DNA from 3 places in the Devosia sp. MC521 genome. Region 2 is predicted to be linked to each of the others. Evidence: predicted binding sites of a transcription regulator. Region 2 holds the regulator's gene; each other region holds the start of a gene.

Region 1 (3,282 bases), 490 kb from region 2:
GTTGACGCCAGCGCCGGGGCCAATGTCGAGAACATAATCGGCGGTCAGGATCGCGTCCTCGTCGTGTTCAACGACGATGACGGTATTGCCGAGATCGCGGAGGCGTTGCAGGGTTTCGAGAAGGCGGGCGTTGTCGCGCTGGTGCAAGCCGATAGATGGCTCGTCCAGAACATAGAGCACGCCGGTCAGGCCCGAGCCAATCTGGCTGGCAAGACGAATACGCTGGCTTTCGCCGCCCGACAATGTGCCGGAATTGCGGGACATGGAGAGATAGTCGAGGCCCACATCGATCAGGAAATTGATGCGTTCGCGGATTTCCTTGAGGATGCGCTCGCCAATCTGCTTTTGGGTCGGGCTCAGCTTGTCGGTGAGGTCATTGAACCACTCAGCGGCATTGCGGATCGACTTCTCCGTCACCTGACCAATGTGTAGACCATCGATCTTGACTGCCAAGGATTCTGGCTTGAGGCGATAACCGCCGCAGGACAGGCATGGCTTGGCCGACATGTATTTTTCGATTTCCTCGCGCGTGCCAGCGCTTTCGGTTTCCTTGTAGCGACGCTGCAAATTGCCGATGACGCCCTCAAACGCTTTTGACGTTTTGTATTGGCGCAGGCCATCGTCATAGACGAAGTCGATAGCAGTGCGGCCGGTGCCGAAGAGAACGGCGTGCTGAACTTCGAACGGCAGGTCTTTCCACGGCGTGGTCATGGCCGCGCCGTAGTGGGACGCAACGGCCGCGAGGGTCTGCTGGTAATAGGGCGCGCTGGTCTTGGCCCAAGGTAGAATGGCCCCGTCCTTAAGCGAAAGCTCGGTATCGGGGACGATCTGATCGCCATCGATGCCTTGCTCGGTGCCGATGCCGTCACAAACTGGGCAAGCGCCGAAGGGATTGTTGAAGGAGAACAGGCGCGGCTCGATCTCGGCGATGGTGAAGCCGGAAACAGGGCAGGCGAATTTCTCGGAGAAGGTCAGGCGACGCGGATTGCCCTTGTCGTCCTTCTCATCGGCGAATTCGGCAAAGGCAATGCCTTCTGCAAGACCAAGCGCCGTTTCAAAACTTTCGGCGAGGCGGCCGGAGATATCGGGTGAAACAACAAGCCGATCAACCACGACTTCAATGTCATGCTTGAACTTTTTATCGAGGGCCGGAGCGTCTTCGATCTCGTGGTATTCGCCATCGATTTTGACGCGCTGGAAGCCGCGGCGCATCAGCTCGGCGAGTTCCTTCTTGAACTCCCCCTTGCGGCCACGAGCGATCGGCGCGAGCAGATAAAGGCGTGTACCTTCCGGGAGCTCAAGCAGGCGATCCACCATCTGGGTGACGGTTTGGCTTTCAATCGGCAGGCCGGTCGCTGGTGAATAGGGAATGCCAACGCGGGCGTAGAGAAGGCGCAGATAGTCGTAGATTTCGGTGACAGTACCCACCGTCGAGCGCGGATTGCGCGAGGTGGTCTTTTGCTCAATCGAAATCGCGGGAGACAGGCCTTCGATGTGTTCCACATCGGGTTTCTGCATCATCTCGAGGAACTGGCGGGCGTAAGCGGAGAGGGACTCCACATAGCGGCGCTGGCCCTCAGCATAGATGGTATCGAAGGCGAGAGAGGATTTTCCCGAGCCGGAAAGGCCGGTCATCACAATGAGGCTGTCGCGCGGGAGCTTGACGTCAATGCCCTTGAGATTGTGTTCGCGCGCCCCGCGGACGATGATTTCGCGGTTTTGGCTCGGCGGGTTCTTCATCTGGTCGTCCATGCTTCAAATGGCGCAGCGGCTGCTGCACCATGGGAGTTATACGGATTTGGCGAAAGCCATCACATAGGCTCGCGTTGGGTTGCGCGCAAGAAATGCTAACGCGATCGTCAACGCAAAGGTTTTCGAGTCCGGTTCAAATGTTTTGTGAACGTAAAGGGAACATTTTATTTGAGCAAGCCCCGAATACTGCGCGACTTCGGAAGTCTGCTTGCATCAAGCCTGCTGACAGACCGTGTCAGCAGGGGCTTGACCGGCGGGCTTTGGTGTGGAACATTTTGAGAACATTAGTCAGTTGTTAAGAACCTGAAATGCGCGCCTGCACCGCGAGGCGGACTGGTTTAAGGTGGCTGACTTAGGTGAGTGTCCCGCACCGGGGATGGCCTCACCTCCTTGGAGCGTCCCGTAACGGTGCAGACCGGGACTGAATTCGGAAGGATTTGCCATGGCTGGCAGTGTGAACAAGGTTATTCTCGTGGGCAATCTGGGCAATGAGCCCGAAGTCCGCAACCTGCCGAATGGCGGTAAAGTTGTGAACCTTTCTATCGCGACTTCTGAACGCTGGAAGGACCGCAACAGCGGTGAACAGCGCGAGAAGACTGAATGGCATCGCGTGGTGATCTTCTCGGAAGGTCTGGCTCGTGTTGCTGAGCAGTATCTGCGCAAGGGTTCGAAGGTTTACATCGAAGGTCAGTTGCAGACCCGCAAGTGGCAGGACCAGTCCGGTCAGGACAAGTATTCTACTGAGATCGTGCTGCAGAACTTCAACTCGTCCATGGTGCTGCTAGATGGCCGTGGCGAGGGTGAAGGCGGCGGTGGCGGCGGCGGTTTCCGTGGTCAGCAGGACGACGGTGGTTTCCGTGGCGTCAGCAACCAGGGCGGTGGCGGCGGCGGTGGCTACGGCAACCAAGGTGGCGCATCGCGTCGTCCTTCTTCCAATGCGCCAGTGTTTGAGCCAGGCGGCATGGATGATGATATCCCGTTCTGATGTCGCTTTAGCAGGCATAGAATTTTTGAAGGGCTGCTCGCGAGAGCGGCCCTTTTGCGTTTGCGACTGGCCAGAAGATGAGATTTGGGTTGGTGCGAGGGGGGATGCGCGTTAGAGTTTTGCAATATTGATGCAAAGCATAGGTTTGGTAGAGCGCTTTACACTCGGCAAACGTGGGAATTTTCTTGGAGGAAGAAATGGTACAACGACGTTCAGTTTTGTTTGGCATGGCACTGCTGCCTTTGGGTGCGGCCACGAGTGGAGGGTTGGTTATGGCGCAGGAGGCAAGCGCAGACACAATTCCAACCAGCGGGGGCGATCTGCTCATTCACCCAGTAAACCACGCCAGCCTCGTGTTGGAGTGGGGTGGCAAAGCGATCTATGTCGACCCTGTTGGCGGGGCTGAGCTCTATGCAGACTTGCCGCCAGCCGATGCTATCGTGATCACACATGGTCACCAGGACCACTTCCATCTGCAAACGCTCATGGCCATCGCTGGGGATGCCAAGCTGATTACCAATCAGGAAGTGTTCGACCTTTTGCCT
Region 2 (3,282 bases):
GCGTTCCTTGGCAGCGTCAGACACGCCAAAACGCTCTGCGTAAAGAATGTCAGCGCCCGCATCGATCATAGCGAATGCCGATTCCTTGGCCTTCGGAGGATCGTACCAAGAGTTGATGAAGCTCACCGAGAACTTCACCTCTGGGTTGACCGAGAGTGCGCCCTGCATGAAGGCATTCATCAGACGGTTCACTTCTGGAATAGCGTAACCACCGATCATGCCGATCTTATTGGTTTCGGTCTTCATGCCCGCAACCATGCCGGTCAAATAGCTTGGTTCTTGGATGAAGTTGTCGAAGGTGGCGAAGTTTGGCTCAACTGGCTGGAGCGAGGACCCCATCAGGTACATCACTTCTGGGTATTCTTCCGCAACGGCACGCGCTGGCTGTTCAACGCCGAAGGCTTCACCGATCACCAGCTTAGCGCCCTGCTCCGAATATTCGCGCATGACGCGTTCATAGTCGGTGTTCGACACGTTTTCCGAATACACATATTCGATCTCGCCGCGTTCCTGCGCTGCGATCAGCGCGAGATGGAGGCGCGATGCCCACTGCTGCTCAACCGGAACGGTCCACACAGCTGCAATCTTGGTCACATCCTGCGCCAATACCGACCCGGTCAGCGACAGAGCTGCGACGCCGAGTGCGGCCGCCGAAAGAAAGGCGCGTCGACCGAATTTCGTTAGAGCGGTCATTTTAACCCCCAATGAGTGTGCAAAAAACGAACAAAAATCTCTCCTGCCTATCTAGCGAGCGAACACGCTTGGTTGGCAAGTTGAAAATTAAGGTTTTTTAAATCTGTTCCGTCTTGCTGACGAGTCGCATTTGCTCCTCAACGCCGCACTGTGCCTGTGACGCGTTTACGCATGTTTGGGGCTCGGGCTTGGATCGGCCAAAATCACACATCTATGCATGCGCATATTACAGCCGTTTGGCAGTTCTGACAGGAACATGGCAACACTTGCAGAACATTTGAGGAACACATATAGTCGTTCCGTCTATGTTCCGATTCTGGGGTCTGGGGCCGATGCTGACGAAAAAACAACACGAATTGCTGATGTTCATCCATGAGCGGATGAAGGAGAGCGGTATTCCTCCGTCATTCGACGAGATGAAGGATGCGCTTGATCTGGCGTCCAAATCCGGCATTCATCGTCTCATCACTGCCCTCGAAGAGCGCGGCTTTATCCGCCGCCTTCCCAATCGCGCCCGTGCGCTCGAAGTGGTGAAGCTACCGGATTCGATGAACCCGACCTTGGGCGGCCGCAAGGCAAAGTTCGAGCCCAGCGTCATTGAAGGCACTCTCGGCAAGGTCGCCGCGCCCCCAGCGCGTGCACTTCCATCCGCCGCTGACGATTATGCGCGCCCCATCTCCATTCCGGTTATGGGCCGCATTGCAGCAGGCACGCCCATTGAGGCAATCCAGACCCACTCGCACACCATCGCTGTACCGCCAGAAATGCTCGGCTCAGGCGAACACTACGCATTGGAAGTGCGCGGGGATTCGATGATCGACGCAGGCATTTTTGATGGCGACACGGTCCTCATCAAAAAGCAGGATACGGCTTCAAACGGCGAAATCATCGTGGCCCTTGTCGACGATGAGGAAGCAACCCTGAAGCGTCTGCGCCGCAAGGGCGATACGGTCGCTCTGGAAGCGGCAAACCCGGCCTATGAAACCCGTATCTTCCCGCCCGATCGGGTCCGGGTTCAAGGCCGTCTGGTCGGCCTGATGCGGAAGTACTGAATTGGCGGAGGGGCAAGTTGAAAAACTCTGCCCCTTTGTTCTGCGCAGCGTTGGTTCTTGTAACACGCCTCCACGATACTCCCCGCGCCCCGGAGTGGCGTATATTCTTCCAACGCCCGCTCGCCGACCTTCGACATCACAGGCGCTGAGCCAGTACACGCGCAAAGCCGAGCATTGCGCTCACGGCTAAGCCCGAGCGCCGCCTCCATTTTCATATATCCCCGCTCTAAAGAACGCGCCCCTTCGCGCCCTAAAAGGCCATGTCCGCGCCAAAGCTGACGCCCATAAGTGCCAGCCAAAAGCCACAGATAGGCCAATCGCGGCCACGCTGGCTGGACGCATAAAAAGGCCCGCTTTCGCGGGCCCTTTCTCACGCATATCGCGCTTAGTGATTGTCGCGTGGCAGACCTTCGGTCTGGGCAATGCGCTGGTACTTGTCGGCACCACGCAGAATGGCGCCGTCGCCCAATTGGCCGACCAGGCCGCGTTGGATTTCCTGCCAAGGGGTCTGATGCTTGGGGAATTTATATCCGCCCTCTGCATTCAGATCCAAACGGCGAGCAGCGATTTCCTCGTCCGAGATGAGGATGTCAGCTTCCCCCTTATTGAGGTCGATCCGCACCCGGTCGCCCGTCCGCAGGATCGCGAGGTTGCCACCAGCCGCCGCTTCAGGCGACGCGTTGAGGATCGAAGGCGAACCCGACGTGCCCGACTGACGACCATCACCGATACAAGCAAGGGACGAAATGCCCTTCTTAATCAGATAGCTAGGCGGACGCATGTTCACGACTTCCGCAGCGCCTGGATAGCCGATTGGCCCCGCACCGCGCATGAACAGCAGCGTGTGTTCATCGATAGCGAGCGAGGGATCGTCGATCCGGTGGTGATAGTCTTCAGGACCATCAAACACCACCGCCTTGCCCTCAAACATGCCCGGATGCTGCGGATCCGAGAGATAGCGCTCGCGGAACTCGGGGCTGATCACCGAAGTCTTCATAATGGCGTTGTCGAAGAGGTTCCCGCGCAACACGAGGAAGCCCGCTTCCGCCTTCATCGGATTGTCGAAATGACGGATGACCTTGTCGTCTTCAATCGGACGATTTCGGCAGTTTTCGCCAATCGATTTGCCGTTCACGGTTGGGGCGTTCTCGTGGATAAGCTTTTGTTTCATCAGCTCATTCACCACCGCAGGCACACCGCCCGCGTGGTAATAGTCCTCACCGAGATATTCACCCGCTGGCTGCAAGTTCACCAAGAGCGGCACCTTGTGCCCATGCTCCTGCCACTCGTCGATATTGAGGTCGACACCAATATGCTTGGCAATCGCATTGATATGGATTGGCGCATTGGTCGAGCCGCCGATGGCCGAATTGACCACGATAGCGTTGAGGAAGTTTTCCTTGGTCAGAATGTCCGATGGCTTGAGGTCTTCACGAACCATCTCTACCGCACGCTTGCCAGTGCGATAGGCCATTTCCTGACGGTCACGATAAGGCGCTGGAATCGCTGCTGAACCCGGCAACTGCATTCCGAGAGC
Region 3 (3,282 bases), 1.3 Mb from region 2:
ATCAAGCGGCTTGGGCACATGCCAGACCTGATTGAGCTCCAGCGCGGGAGGAGCGCGGCGCGTGAGGATGCGATATTCGTAGTGGCGGGCTTTGGCCGAAAACCGTGCCTCGAACGTGTCCGGAACAGCTTCACACTCAACGATCACCACACGATGCTTGCGCATGTGATAATTCATCGCCTCGCGAATACGGAACGGGTCCCATTCCTTCGACAGATTGATATGGGCGACCTGACCAAGGGCGTGCACACCGGCATCGGTGCGCCCAGCGGCTTGGCTGTTGACCGTTTCGCCTGAGAATTTCAGGACAGCTTCTTCCAACACTTGCTGAACGCTGATCTGGTTCTTCTGACGCTGCCAGCCGTAAAAGGCGGTGCCGTCATATTCGATGGTGAACTTATAGCGTGGCATTAGCCGACCATCTCAGGGAGTGTGCCTGCGCCGCGTAGGAAAGTGGCGGCGTCCATAGCGCCCTTGCCTTCGCGCTGAACTTGCGTGAGGCGCACAGAGCCCTCGCCACAGGCAATAACGAGTTCTCCGCCAAGGAAGGCGCCCGGCGCCCCAGAACCGGTCTCCAGCTGCGAGCGGAGGGCTTTAACGCGATAGGTTTTACCGCTGAGGGTCATCTCAAACCAAGCGCCGGGGAAGGGCGAAAGACCACGAATGGTGTTGTGGACCGCTTCCGCCGATTGGGTGAAATCGAGTTTGGCTTCAGCCTTGTCGATCTTGGCGGCGTAGGTGACGCCTTCCGCTGGCTGAGGCGTAAAATCGAGGCTGCCGCGTTCAAGCGCAGCCAGTGCGCGACCCATAAGGTCAGCGCCGACACGCATCATATTGTCGTGCAGCTCGCCCGCCGTCATGGTCGGGGTGATGGGGACGATCTCGGTGGGGCCCATGTCACCAGTATCGAGGCCTTCGTCCATCTGCATGACAACAATGCCAGTTTGCTTGTCGCCCGACATGATAGCGCGCTGCATCGGCGCGGCACCGCGCCAGCGTGGCAGGAGGGAGCCGTGAAGGTTCAAGCAGCCGTATTCCGGCGCTTCCAGAACCGCCTTGGGCAGCAGCAGACCATAGGCCACAACAATTGCGACCTCCGCCTCTAGGGATGCGAAAGTGGCTTGTTCTTCTTCGCTTTTCAGCGACTTCGGTGTGAAGACAGGAATGCCAAAGGCTTCAGCGGCCTTGTGAACCGGGCTTTTGCGTTCGGCCTGGCCACGGCCCGCGGGCTTTGGCGCGCGCGTGTAAACAGCGACAACCTCATGCCCTGCCGAAACAATTTCGGTCAGCGTTGGGACAGAAAATTCGGGCGTGCCCATGAAAACGATACGCATGGCCAAGTGCCTCTTTTAATATTGTCCCAACGGAAAAGGAGAGGGGCCGGAGCCCCTCAATCCAAATTGGCTTAGCGCGCAGACAGGCGGGCTTGCTTGTCGAACTTCTTGATGACGCGATCGCGCTTCAAGCGGCTCAGATAGTCGATGTAAAGAACGCCATCGAGGTGGTCGAGTTCGTGCTGAATGCAGACGGCCAACTTGCCATCGGCATCGACAGTGATCTCTTCGCCTTCAAGATTGGTGTACTTTACGGTCACCGTGCTGGGGCGTTCTACTTCGTAATAGAGTTCAGGGATCGAGAGGCAACCCTCTTCAGTCACCTGAATTTCCTCACCAAATTGGGTGATCTCTGGGTTGATCATGACATGGGGCGCAGGCTCATCGCCTTCGTTGGCCACGTCGATCACAACGATACGCTTCATGACGCCGATCTGTGGCGCGGCCAAGCCAATGCCTGGCGCGGCATACATGGTTTCCAGCATGTCTGCTGCCAGCGTTTTGATCTCGTCATCGATCTCAACGATCGGGTCGCAAACAGCGCGCAGGCGCGCATCGGGAATGATCAAAATGGGGCGGATAGCCATGGCAGAAGGTCCGGCAATGGAAGGATTGTCATGGATATGGCGATTTCCGGGCTCTTGGTCAACCTTAGTGGTGTCACACGAGAACATTTTGCGAACGAAAGAATCGGATTAGGATTGGTCCATGAGCGATCTCGACCAAATTCTTTTTACTCTCGGCAGCTTGCCGATTTCCATTGGCGTCACCCTCGTGGGCGTGTTGGCATTGGCGCTGCTGATCGCGCTTATTGCTGTGATGTCCAGCAATCGTGGCACCCTAGAGCGCGCCGAAATGCAGGCGGCGCAGAATTTAGAGAGCGTACGCTCGGGGCTTAACGATCAGATTTTGCAGCGTGATTCCCGCTTGCGCGAGATCGAGGGGCAGCTTCAGCACGAGCGCGAGCGCGCGACCGAGCAGATGTTTTCCGAGCGGGATCGTGCGGCCGACATGCAGGCGGAACTGGCGGCAATGCGCACGCGGCTTGATGAACAGGCCCGTAATCACGCCACGGAGCTGAAGCGCTTCACCGAAGCCCGCCAGCAGATGACGGATGAGTTCAAGGCCATCGCGGGTGACGTGATGCGCACCCATAGCGAGACCTTTACCAAGCAGAATCGCGAACAGGTCGATGTCCTCCTGAAACCCCTTCAGGAGAAAATAACTGAATTCCATCAAGGGCTTATCAGGGATCGATCGGCAATGTCCGAGCAGATTCGGGCTCTGTCGGAGAGCAATCTCCAGATCACCACCGAAGCGCAGAACCTGACGCGTGCGCTTAAGGGTAGTTCGCAGACGCAAGGCGCGTGGGGAGAAATGATCCTCTCCACAATTCTTGAACAGTCCGGCCTGCGTGAGGGTGAGCAGTATTTCACCCAGCAGAGCCACACGATTGAGGATAATCAGCGCCTGCGCACAGACGTCGAAATCCGCATGCCCAATGGCGATGTGCTGGTGATCGATAGCAAGGTGTCCCTCACTGCTTTTGAATCCTTCGTCAATTCGCCCGAAGACGAGCGAGAAACATACCTCCGAGCGCATATCCATTCGGTCCGGACGCACATTACCACGCTGGGCGCCAAGGGGTATAACCGGGCCGCAAAGTCTAGTCTGGACTACGTAATGATGTTTGTGCCGATTGAATCGGCGCTGGCGACGGCCATTCAGCACGACGCCAAATTGGTCGAATTTGGCATGTCCAAGGGCGTCATGCTGACGACCCCGACAACGCTGATGACCGTGTTGCGCACGGTGCGCAATGTTTGGGACATCGAAAAGCGCCACCAGAACGCCGAGGAAATCGCTGAACGCGCTGGCAAACTCTATGAAAAGGTTGCCGGATTCCTCTCGAGCATGGATCAGGTCGAAAAGGGCCTCAACACCGCAC

What was found. The regulator LexA, encoded in region 2, represses DNA repair genes until DNA is damaged. The targets are predictions, from matches to a motif close to TGTTCNNNNTGTGTTCNG.
Region 1: the regulator LexA is predicted to act here: its motif matches at 2,019-2,036, upstream of uvrA (excinuclease ABC subunit UvrA).
Region 3: the regulator LexA is predicted to act here: its motif matches at 2,001-2,018, upstream of rmuC (DNA recombination protein RmuC).

The regions. Positions count from the first base shown of each region.
Region 1 is NZ_CP059902.1:2,116,793-2,120,074, reverse strand. It holds gene uvrA (excinuclease ABC subunit UvrA) at 1-1,740, opposite strand, end outside; gene ssb (single-stranded DNA-binding protein) at 2,195-2,737, shown strand; gene H4N61_RS10010 (MBL fold metallo-hydrolase) at 2,935-3,282, shown strand, end outside.
Region 2 is NZ_CP059902.1:1,630,726-1,634,007, reverse strand. It holds gene H4N61_RS07810 (BMP family protein) at 1-693, opposite strand, end outside; gene lexA (transcriptional repressor LexA) at 1,026-1,745, shown strand; gene H4N61_RS07800 (IlvD/Edd family dehydratase) at 2,131-3,282, opposite strand, start outside.
Region 3 is NZ_CP059902.1:346,348-349,629, forward strand. It holds gene truA (tRNA pseudouridine(38-40) synthase TruA) at 1-411, opposite strand, end outside; gene fmt (methionyl-tRNA formyltransferase) at 411-1,334, opposite strand; gene def (peptide deformylase) at 1,406-1,921, opposite strand; gene rmuC (DNA recombination protein RmuC) at 2,043-3,282, shown strand, end outside.